Regions from separate parts of the Bradyrhizobium sp. LA6.1 genome, predicted to be linked through region 3. Evidence: predicted binding sites of a transcription regulator. Region 3 holds the regulator's gene; each other region holds the start of a gene.
The links. The regulator LexA, encoded in region 3, represses DNA repair genes until DNA is damaged. The targets are predictions, from matches to a motif close to TGTTCNNNNTGTGTTCNG.
Positions count from the first base shown of each region.

Region 1 (3,276 bases), on a different contig from region 3:
TTCCCAGGGATGGCCGTCGGGGTCGGCGAAATAGCCGGAATAACCGCCGTAGTCGGTCTCATGCGCCGCTTTCAGCAGCGCCGCGCCCTTGCCGACGGCGAAGGCCAGAACCGCATCGACCTCGCCGCGCGTGGCGCAGTTCCAGGCGAGCGTCATGCCGCGGAAGGTCGCGGGCCTCGGATTGTCCGGCAACTTGGCGTCGGCCGCGAGTTTGTCCCAGTGAAACAGGGCCAGCACCGGACCACCGGTATCGTAGAAGGCGACGGCCTCGCCGGTCGCCTTCAGCCGACGCGAGAAGCCGAGCGCGTCATAGAAGGCGATGCTGGCACGAATGTCGCTCACACCCAGTGTGATGACCGTGAGCCGCGGCACCGGCGCGGTAAGTTCCTGGCTCATGCTACGCCTCTTCCGTTTCCCGATCAGAACAGGCTGAGCTGATCGCCGTTCCGCTTCGGCCTCGCAAAGTGATCCGTCGTCAGCTTGGAGCGCCGCTTGTTCAGCCCAAGCCTGTCGCAGGCGATCTCGAAGCGGCGGCCGATGGTCCAGGCCATCGGTCCGGTGCCCTTCATCCGCTCGCCCCATTTCGCGTCGTAATCGCGGCCGCCGCGCATGTCGCGGATCAGGGTGAAGACGTGGCGGTAGCGGTCTGGATAATTGGCCATCAGCCATTCGCGGAAGAGATCGCGAACCTCCAGCGGCAGCCGCAACAGCACGTAGGAGGCTTCCTTGACGCCGGCATGGGCGGCGGCATCGAGAATGCGCTCGATCTCGGAATCGTTCAGCGCGGGGATCACGGGCGCGACCATCACGGTGGTCGGAATACCCGCGTCCGAAAGCTGCTTCAGCGCCTCCAGCCGCTTCGGCGGCGTCGATGCGCGCGGCTCCATGGTGCGAGCCAGCTTTGGATCGAGCGAGGTGACGGAAATTCCGACCTTGGCGAGATTGCGCTTGGCCATCCGCGCGAGAATGTCGATGTCGCGCGTGACCAGCGCCGACTTGGTGACGATGCCGACGGGGTGGCCGGCGCGCTCCAGCACTTCGAGAATGCCGCGCATGATCTTACGCTCGCGCTCGATCGGCTGATACGGATCGGTGTTGGTCCCGATCGCGATCATCCGCGGCTCGTAGCCGGTCGCGGCCAGCTCCTTCTCGAGCAGCGCCGGCGCATCGGGCTTGGCAAACAGCTTTGACTCGAAGTCGAGCCCCGGCGACAGGCCGAGATAGGCGTGCGTCGGCCGCGCGAAGCAATAGACACAGCCGTGCTCGCAGCCGCGATACGGATTGATCGAGCGGTCGAAGCCAATATCGGGGGATTCGTTGCGGGTGATCACCTTGCGCGAGGTATCGACGCCGACGGTGGTCTTGAACGGCGGCAGCTCCTCCAGGCTCTGCCAGCCATCGTCGAAGGCGACGCGGGCCTCGGCCTCGAAGCGGCCGCTGGCATTGGACTGGGCGCCCCGCCCTCGCCTGCGCTGTTTGTCGATGGCGACCGCCAGTTCGGGAAAATCAGAGTCCGCACCCGCCGGCTCGGAGGGCGCCGTGACCGGCGGGTGCTTGAGAGCATGAGAGGATGCTGGACTCATGAAGCCAAGATAGCACGCAAAAGGAACAAATCAAGAACACAAACAAAAAACTCAAAAACAACCCCATGCACAGTAGCCGCCCAAATTTCGGGCGCGGTCCCTTGACCTCACGCAACACACCCGTCGCGGCGATCCTGTTCGATGCCGGACAGGGATCAATCGCACCGGAACAAAGTTGGTGTCGATCGCTGGGTGAAGGTCAGCAGGAACATGACAAATCAACGACAATCGGCCTCAGGGAGCAGCGAGCTCGATCTGCTCGATCGCTATTGGCGCGCCGCGAACTACCTCTCCGTCGGGCAAATCTATCTGCTCGACAATCCGCTGCTGCGCGAGCCGTTGCGGCCGGAGCACATCAAGCCGCGCTTGCTCGGCCATTGGGGCACGACGCCCGGTTTGAACTTCATTTACGCCCATCTCAACCGCGTCATCCGCGCGCTCGATGTCAACGTGCTCTATATCTGCGGTCCCGGCCATGGCGGCCCGGGCATGGTGGCCAACACCTATCTCGAAGGCAGCTACAGCGAGATCTATCCTGACGTCGCGCGCGATACAGACGGATTGCGAAAACTTTTCAGGCAGTTCTCCTTCCCCGGCGGCATTCCGAGCCACGCGGCGCCGGAAACGCCAGGCTCGATCCACGAAGGCGGCGAACTCGGCTACGCGCTGGTGCATGCCTATGGCGCCGCATTCGACAATCCCGACCTGATCGTCGCCTGCGTCGTCGGCGATGGCGAGGCGGAAACCGGCCCGCTCGCGGCGTCCTGGCACTCGAACAAGTTCCTCAATCCCGCCCATGACGGCGCTGTGCTGCCGATCCTGCACCTCAATGGCTACAAGATCGCGAACCCGACCGTGCTCGGACGGATGCGCGACGCGGAGATCCGCGACCTGTTCCGCGGGTTCGGCCACGAGCCGCTGTTCGTCGAGGGCGACGATCCCGAATTGATGCACCAGGCCATGGCGGATGCGCTCGACGTCGCGCTCGCCAGCATCCGCTCGATCCAGCAGCATGCCCGCGACGGCCGCAAGAGCGTCGAGCGGCCGCGCTGGCCGATGATCGTGCTGCGCAGCCCGAAGGGCTGGACCGGCCCGAAGGAGGTCGACGGCAAGAAGGTCGAGGGCTTTTGGCGCGCGCATCAGGTTCCCGTTGCGAGCTGTCGCGAGAACCCGGCGCATCTGAAAATCCTCGAAGACTGGATGCGCAGCTACGAGCCCGAGAAGCTGTTCGACGGCAGCGGCGCGCTCATTCCCGAGCTCCAGGCGCTGGCGCCCGACGGTAACAGGCGCATGGGCGCCAATCCGCACGCCAATGGCGGCCTGCTGAAGAAGGAGCTGAAGCTGCCGGACTTCCGCAGTTTTGCGTTGGACGTGCCGCAGCCCGGCGGCGTCACCGGCGAAGCAACGCGCGAGCTCGGCAAATTCCTGCGCGACGTCATCCGCCTCAACGCAGAAACGCGCAACTTCCGCATCATGGGTCCGGACGAGACCGCGTCAAACCGGCTCGATGCCGTGTTCGAGGCGACCGAACGGGTCTGGATGGAGCCGACGGAGCCTTACGACGTGCATCTCGCCCAGGACGGCCGGGTGATGGAGGTTTTGAGCGAGCATCTCTGCCAGGGCTGGCTCGAGGGCTATCTGCTCACCGGACGGCACGGCTTGTTCTCCTGCTACGAGGCCTTCATCCACATCG
Region 1 is NZ_JBEPQK010000015.1:64,048-67,323, forward strand. Features, by position in the region: gene ABIB99_RS30515 (VOC family protein) at 1-396, opposite strand, end outside; gene ABIB99_RS30520 (PA0069 family radical SAM protein) at 420-1,583, opposite strand; gene ABIB99_RS30525 (phosphoketolase family protein) at 1,794-3,276, shown strand, end outside.
Region 1: ABIB99_RS30520 (PA0069 family radical SAM protein) is a predicted target of LexA. The motif match lies at 1,605-1,622, and genes of this name have one in related genera.

Region 2 (3,276 bases), on a different contig from region 3:
CGGCGCCCACAGGAATTTCAGCGTGTAGGGAGTGCCGACCAGCGCAAACAGCCCGATGGTCTTGAGATCGACCCCGGCCTCGCGCATCCACACCAGCAGCGTCGAGCCCGACAGCGCCAGCGGCAGCCCGGACGAGAAGCCGAGGAACAGCACGATCAGCACCCGCGGTTGCAGGTACACGGCCAAGCCGTCGCGCCAGGAGCTAGGGGCCGTGTCGGGGCTGGCAGGGGAGGTCGCGTCGGGTGCGGTCATGGGGAGGTGTTAGCAGATTCTGGGGGCCACAAGTGAGGCGTCGTCGCCCGGCTTGACCGGGCGACCCAGTATCCCAGAGGCCGGAATTATGGAGGACCCGCGATCCCCGAATAGAGATCGTTCCAATCCGGATTGTCTTTCTCGATCAGCGCGATCTTCCAGTCGCGCTTCCACTTCTTCAGTCGTTTCTCCCGTTTGATCGCATTCTCGGGATCATCGAACTGCTCGAAATAGACTAGCTTCACGACGCCGTAGTCCTTCGTGAAGCTCTCGACCAACTGCAATTTGTGTTCGGCTACGCGGCGGATGAGGTCATTTGTCACGCCAATGTAGAGCGTGCCACCAATCTTGCTGGCTAGGATGTACACGTAGTAGCAGCGTGCGCCCATCTGCCGTCTCTGGGATACTGGGTCGCCCGGTCAAGCCGGGCGACGACAGTGTGCCTCAAAACTCACTCCCCCGCCTGGAGCTTCCTCGGGAACAGCTCCGCGGCTCCTGCCGCCACCAGATGCGGCCCCTCCGGCGCGTCGGTCTTGCTGAAATCGAGCTCCTCGATTCGCCCCGCGCGCTTCTCGATCTTGTCGGCGGAGATCAGCACCTGCCGCACGTCCTCGTTGGCGTCGGCAAAATGCTTCTGCAATTTCAGCACGCGGTCGCGCAGGCGTCCCAAATCGTCGCCGAGCTTGATCACCTCGGTGCGGATCTGGTCGGCGGCGTCGCGCATGCGCGCGTCCTTCATGATCTGCTGCATCACCTGGATCGCGAGCATCAGCAGCGAAGGCGACACCAGCACGACACGGGCGCGATAGGCCTTCTGGATCACGTCGTCGAAACCGTCATGGATCTCGGCATAGACCGATTCCGACGGCACGAACATCAGCGCCATCTCTTGGGTCTCGCCGGCGACGAGATATTTGTCGGCGATGTCGCTGACATGCTTCATGACGTCGCCGCGCAGCCGCTGCGTGGCGATGCGCTTCTCCTCGTCGGTGCGGGCGTCGTGCAGCGCGGTCATCGCCTCCAGCGGAAATTTTGCGTCGATGCAGAGCGGGCGCTGGTCGGGCAGGAACACCACGCAATCCGGCCGCTTTCCCGTCGAGAGCGTGAACTGGAACTCGTAGGCGCCCTTCGGCAAGCCGTCCTGGACGATCGCCTCCATCCGCGCCTGGCCGAAGGCGCCGCGCGACTGCTTGTTGGCGAGCACGTCGCGCAGGGTTGTCACCTGCGTGGTGAGGTCGGTCAGGTTCTTGTGCGCGTTGTCGATGATGCCGAGCCGCTCGTGCAGGGCGCGCAGGCTCTCCATGGTGTTGCGGGTCGAGTGTTCCATCGACTGGCCGACCCGATGGGTCACCGAATCCAGCCGCTCGTTGACCGCGCGCGCCATGTCGGCCTGGCGGCCGGCCAGCGCCTGGGTCATGGCGTCGGCTCGGCCGGCAGCTTCGCTCTGGGCGTGCAGCACCTGGCTGAGGCGCTCCTCGAGCTCGTCCGCGCGGATGGCATTGGCCATGGCGAGTTCCGCGCCGCGCCGCCCGGATCGCGCGATCACGACCGCGATCACCACCAGCAGGATGACGACGAGGGCGCCGAAGCCGATCAACGCATCGATCGTGCGGACCGGCCAGTCGCCAGCCAGGAAAATGATCTCGTTCATGGCGGCCCTTGTAGCCGATTCGACACCCTCCGCGAACGAATAGCGAACGCTTATGGTTAATAGCCCCCTAATTTTTATGGTTAACGAAACCTGAAGTTTTATGGTTAGCGGAGGGTTAACGGAGTTCCTCGCCGCATTGACCGCATCCGGCATGCGGCTTAAATCGCGGCCATGGCCCTCAGAGAAATCATCATCCTGCCCGACAAGCAGCTGCGTCTGGTCTCCAAGCCGATCGAGAAGGTCACGACGGAGATCCGCAAGCTTGCTGACGACATGTTCGAGACCATGTACGACGCGCCCGGCATCGGGCTCGCGGCGATCCAGATCGCGCAGCCCTTGCGGCTGATCACCATGGACCTCGCCAAGCCTGACCCGGACGGCGAGACCAAGCCGGAGCCGCGTGTCTTCATCAACCCTGAAATTATCGCCTCCTCCGAGGATCTGTCGGTCTACGAGGAAGGCTGCCTCTCGATCCCCGAATATTACGAGGAGGTCGAAAGGCCTGCGAAGGTGCGCGTGCGCTTCACCGACCTCGACGGCAAGGTGCACGAGGAGGACGCCGAAGGCCTCTACGCCACCTGCATCCAGCACGAGATCGACCATCTCAACGGCGTGCTGTTCGTCGACTATCTGTCAAAACTCAAGCGCGACCGCGTGATCAAGAAGTTCGAGAAAGCCGCCAAGCGGGCGGAGTAGCCACGTCCTCCGCCGTCATGCCCGGCCTCGTGCCGGGCATCCACGTTCTTTGCCGCCGCGAGCAGCGAGAACGTGGATGGCCGGGACAAGCCCGGCCATGACGAGTAACTTGCTCGTTTCCGAGGATTGTCTCGCCACATGCCCCTCCGCCTGATCTTCATGGGCACGCCCGATTTCTCCGTGCCGACGCTCCTCGAGCTGGTCTCGCACGGCCACGAGATCGCGGCGGTCTATACCCGCGCGCCCAAGCCCGGCGGGCGGCGCGGCCTTCAACTGCAGCCGACCCCGGTCGAGGAAGCCGCGCGAAAGCTCGGCGTGCCCGTGCTGACGCCGAAGTCGTTGAAGACGCCCGAGGCGCTCGACGAGTTTCGCGCCTTCGATGCCGATGCCGCCGTCGTCGTCGCCTATGGCATGATCCTGCCGCAGGCGATCCTCGATGCGCCGAAGCTCGGCTGTTACAATCTGCACGCTTCGCTGCTGCCGCGCTGGCGCGGCGCCGCGCCGATCAACCGCGCGATCATGGAAGGCGACGCCGAGAGCGGCGTCATGGTGATGAAGATGGATGTCGGGCTCGACACCGGCGACGTCGCCATGGCCGAGCGTCTTGCGATCACGGACAACATGACCGCGGTCGATCTGCATGACCGTCTCTCCCGGCTCGGTGCCGATCTGATGGT
Region 2 is NZ_JBEPQK010000010.1:245,610-248,885, reverse strand. Features, by position in the region: gene ABIB99_RS25010 (AmpG family muropeptide MFS transporter) at 1-252, opposite strand, end outside; gene ABIB99_RS25005 (GIY-YIG nuclease family protein) at 339-641, opposite strand; gene ABIB99_RS25000 (DNA recombination protein RmuC) at 704-1,903, opposite strand; gene def (peptide deformylase) at 2,075-2,599, shown strand; gene fmt (methionyl-tRNA formyltransferase) at 2,738-3,276, shown strand, end outside.
Region 2: ABIB99_RS25000 (DNA recombination protein RmuC) is a predicted target of LexA. The motif match lies at 1,935-1,952, and genes of this name have one in related genera.

Region 3 (3,276 bases):
CGCCGCGCGGCGCACGCAGCCGCCGCAGGCGATGTCGGCAATGGACGGCTATGCGGTGCGCGCGGTCGATGCGGCGAAGATCGACTCCCAGCTCACCCTGATCGGCGAGGTCGCGGCGGGCCGCCCGTTTGCGGGATCGGTCGGCGCCGGCGAGGCCGTGCGTATCTTCACCGGCGGTGTCGTTCCCGATGGCGCTGATGCGGTCGTGATCCAGGAGGACACGATTGCGGACGGCAAGCGCGTCACCATCAAGGAAGCCGCCGTAACGGGGCGGCACATCCGCCCCGCCGGCGTCGACTTCTCGGAAGGCGACGTGCTGCTGCGCAAAGGGGCCCGGCTCACCGAGCGCGACCTCGCGCTCGCCGCCGGCATGAATTACCCGCAACTGCCAGTCCGGCGACGCCCGAAGGTCGCGATCCTCGCCACCGGCGACGAGCTGGTGATGCCGGGTACGACGCCGGGCCACGGCCAGATCGTCTATTCCAACGGCTACGCCCTGCACGCGCTCGCCCGCAGCGAGGGCGCCGATACCATCGACCTCGGCGTGGCCGCCGATACGCTTGAGGCGACCACGGCCGGCATCGGCCGCGCGCGGGAGAGCGGCGCCGACATCCTGATCACGACCGGCGGCGCGTCGGTCGGGGACCACGATCTGGTCCAGCAGGCGCTGAGGGACGAAGGTATCTCGATGGCGTTCTGGAAGATCGCGATGCGGCCGGGCAAGCCGATGATGAACGGGCGGCTCGGCGCGATGCGCGTGATCGGCCTGCCCGGCAATCCGGTGTCATCCTATGTTTGCGGCTTCCTGTTCATGGTGCCGTTGATTCGCGCGCTTTCGGGCCGTTCGATGATTCATCACCGCCGCGAACGCGCGGTGCTGGGCCGCGATGTCGGCGCCAATGACCAGCGCGAGGATTATCTGCGCGCACGCCTCGAGCTGCGCGACGACGGCACGCTCCTCGCCCTCCCCGTCAATCACCAGGATTCCTCGCTGCTTGCGAATCTCGCTGCGGCACAGGCACTTCTCGTGCGCGCGCCATTCGCGCCGAAGGCCCAAGCCGGCACGCCTTGCGAGGTCTTGCGACTGCCCGTCTGATTGCTTCGTTCGCGTGCGTTCCGCGAACTTTGTCGCGTTCACGGTAAATTAAGCAGTTGCGGAACATGTATCGAACATATAGTGTCCGTTCATGATTTGTTTCGAGAATGTAGCGGCTTACTGCTGAATTCAGCGTCTCGGAATCGAACGACATCAACCGGGGGATTTTGGTCGAGATGTTAACGCGCAAACAATACGAGCTCCTGCGGTTCATCAGCGAACGGCTGAAGGAAAGCGGCGTGCCGCCCTCCTTCGACGAGATGAAGGACGCGCTCGACCTGCGCTCGAAATCGGGCATCCATCGCCTGATCACCGCGCTCGAGGAGCGCGGCTTCATCCGGCGCTTGCCCAACCGCGCCCGCGCCATCGAGGTGATCAAGCTGCCCGAGCTTCAGGCCGCCGCCGGCAGCCGTCGCGGCTTCACGCCGAGCGTCATCGAAGGCAATCTCGGCAAGGTCCGCACGACTTCGAGCCCGCCGGCGGACGAGGGCGAGCGCCCCGTCGCGGTCCCCGTGATGGGCCGCATCGCGGCCGGTACGCCGATCGAGGCCTTGCAGACCCGCAGCCACACCATCAGCGTACCGCCTGACATGCTCGGCTCGGGCGAACATTACGCGCTCGAAGTGCGCGGCGATTCCATGGTCGAGGCCGGCATTCTCGACGGCGACATGGCGCTGATCCAGCGCAACGAGAGCGCCGATACCGGCGATATCGTGGTGGCGCTGATCGACGACGAGGAGGCGACGCTGAAGCGCTTCCGCCGCCGCGGCGCCTCGATCGCGCTCGAGCCCGCCAATGCGGCCTATGAGGTCCGCATTCTGCCGCCCAACCGGGTGAAGATCCAGGGCAAGCTGATCGGGCTGTACCGGAAGTATTGATACCGGACGTGCCGGTATCGGTTATTTGGCGCCCCGCGCGCTTTCGATCGGCATCGCCGATCCGAGATTGGAGCGGACGATTGTCCGCTTCCGCTGGATAGTCTTTCTGGTTTCGCGCAGATTATCCGGCCCCTCCTCCAGCGGTAAATCCTCGGCACGCCGCACGAAGCAGCCCTGCTTCGCGGCCTTCAGGTTCGAGGAGAAGTCATCCGCCGGATCGTTCTGAGCACACTTGCTGTGGCGCTGATCGCAGCATCAGCGTCGCAAGCCTTGGACGTACAAGCCTTGGCCGTGCAAGCCTTGGCCGTGCAAGCCTTGGCCGCGCAATCGCGGCCCCATGTCCGCAAGGATACCGCCATGAGCGAGCAAGTCCGCAAGGCCCTCGACGCCGTCGACCAACCGTCGCGGCCGGGCTGGCAATATTCCGGCTGGTCGGCGCCTGCGGGGCGCTGACACGCGCCTGCAGAATGCAAAGGGGCGGGCTTTGTTCCTGGTGGATTCGGGAAAGTTAATGTGATTGCGGCCTGCGGCGGCGAGCCGTAGATTTGCCTACAACCCGGCAGAACGTTTGGTATTTCCACTCTGATAGAGGCCTGCGCCTCGATTAAGAGACGTGGGTCGCTATCCCTGCATGAGGAGCACCCGATGTGTGACTACAGCCTGCATGCCGTCGCGTCGCGTCCCGCCGAAGTCGGCGAGACGATCGTCACGACAACCTTCCGCGGCACCTCGACGCGCGGCTTTGCCTCCGCGGCCGATCCGACCGTCGCGGTCTGCCTGCTCCCGGGGACGGAGCTCGCGTTCGCCGACAACGTCCGCTACGACAATCGCTGGATCTGGACGCGCACCGTCAATTCGCGCGTCGGCAAGTTCGGCAAGATCGATCCGCACATTCCCGATCGCCATCATGATGCGATCGAATTCCCCGACGGCAAATCCGTGCTGGTGACGCAGCTGGTCGAAGGCCAGCGCGCGACCGTGCTGCAGCTACCGGTGACCCAGCCGCTCGGCGAGCGCGAGCACAAGCCGCAGACCATCACCGACAGCCGGACAACCATCACCCGCCTGCCGATCGGCTGATGCAGCCATTCCCGGCCGGCAGGTCGGGCCAGGATTGAAATCGCCATCGCCGGCCGAGGCCGGCGAGATGGTGTCGTTTGTGTCCCGCGAAACTCCATCGGGCGGACCAAGCCGTGGCGTCTCCCACCGCACGAAGTTTGCGCTGTCCTGCCTGAATTTTGAACGTCCGTTCCGCAGCCAAATGGCCGATGCTTGGTGCGGCTTGAGACCGCGGGCACGTTC
Region 3 is NZ_JBEPQK010000003.1:142,088-145,363, reverse strand. Features, by position in the region: gene ABIB99_RS07830 (molybdopterin molybdotransferase MoeA) at 1-1,096, shown strand, start outside; gene lexA (transcriptional repressor LexA) at 1,273-1,974, shown strand; gene ABIB99_RS07820 (hypothetical protein) at 2,620-3,054, shown strand.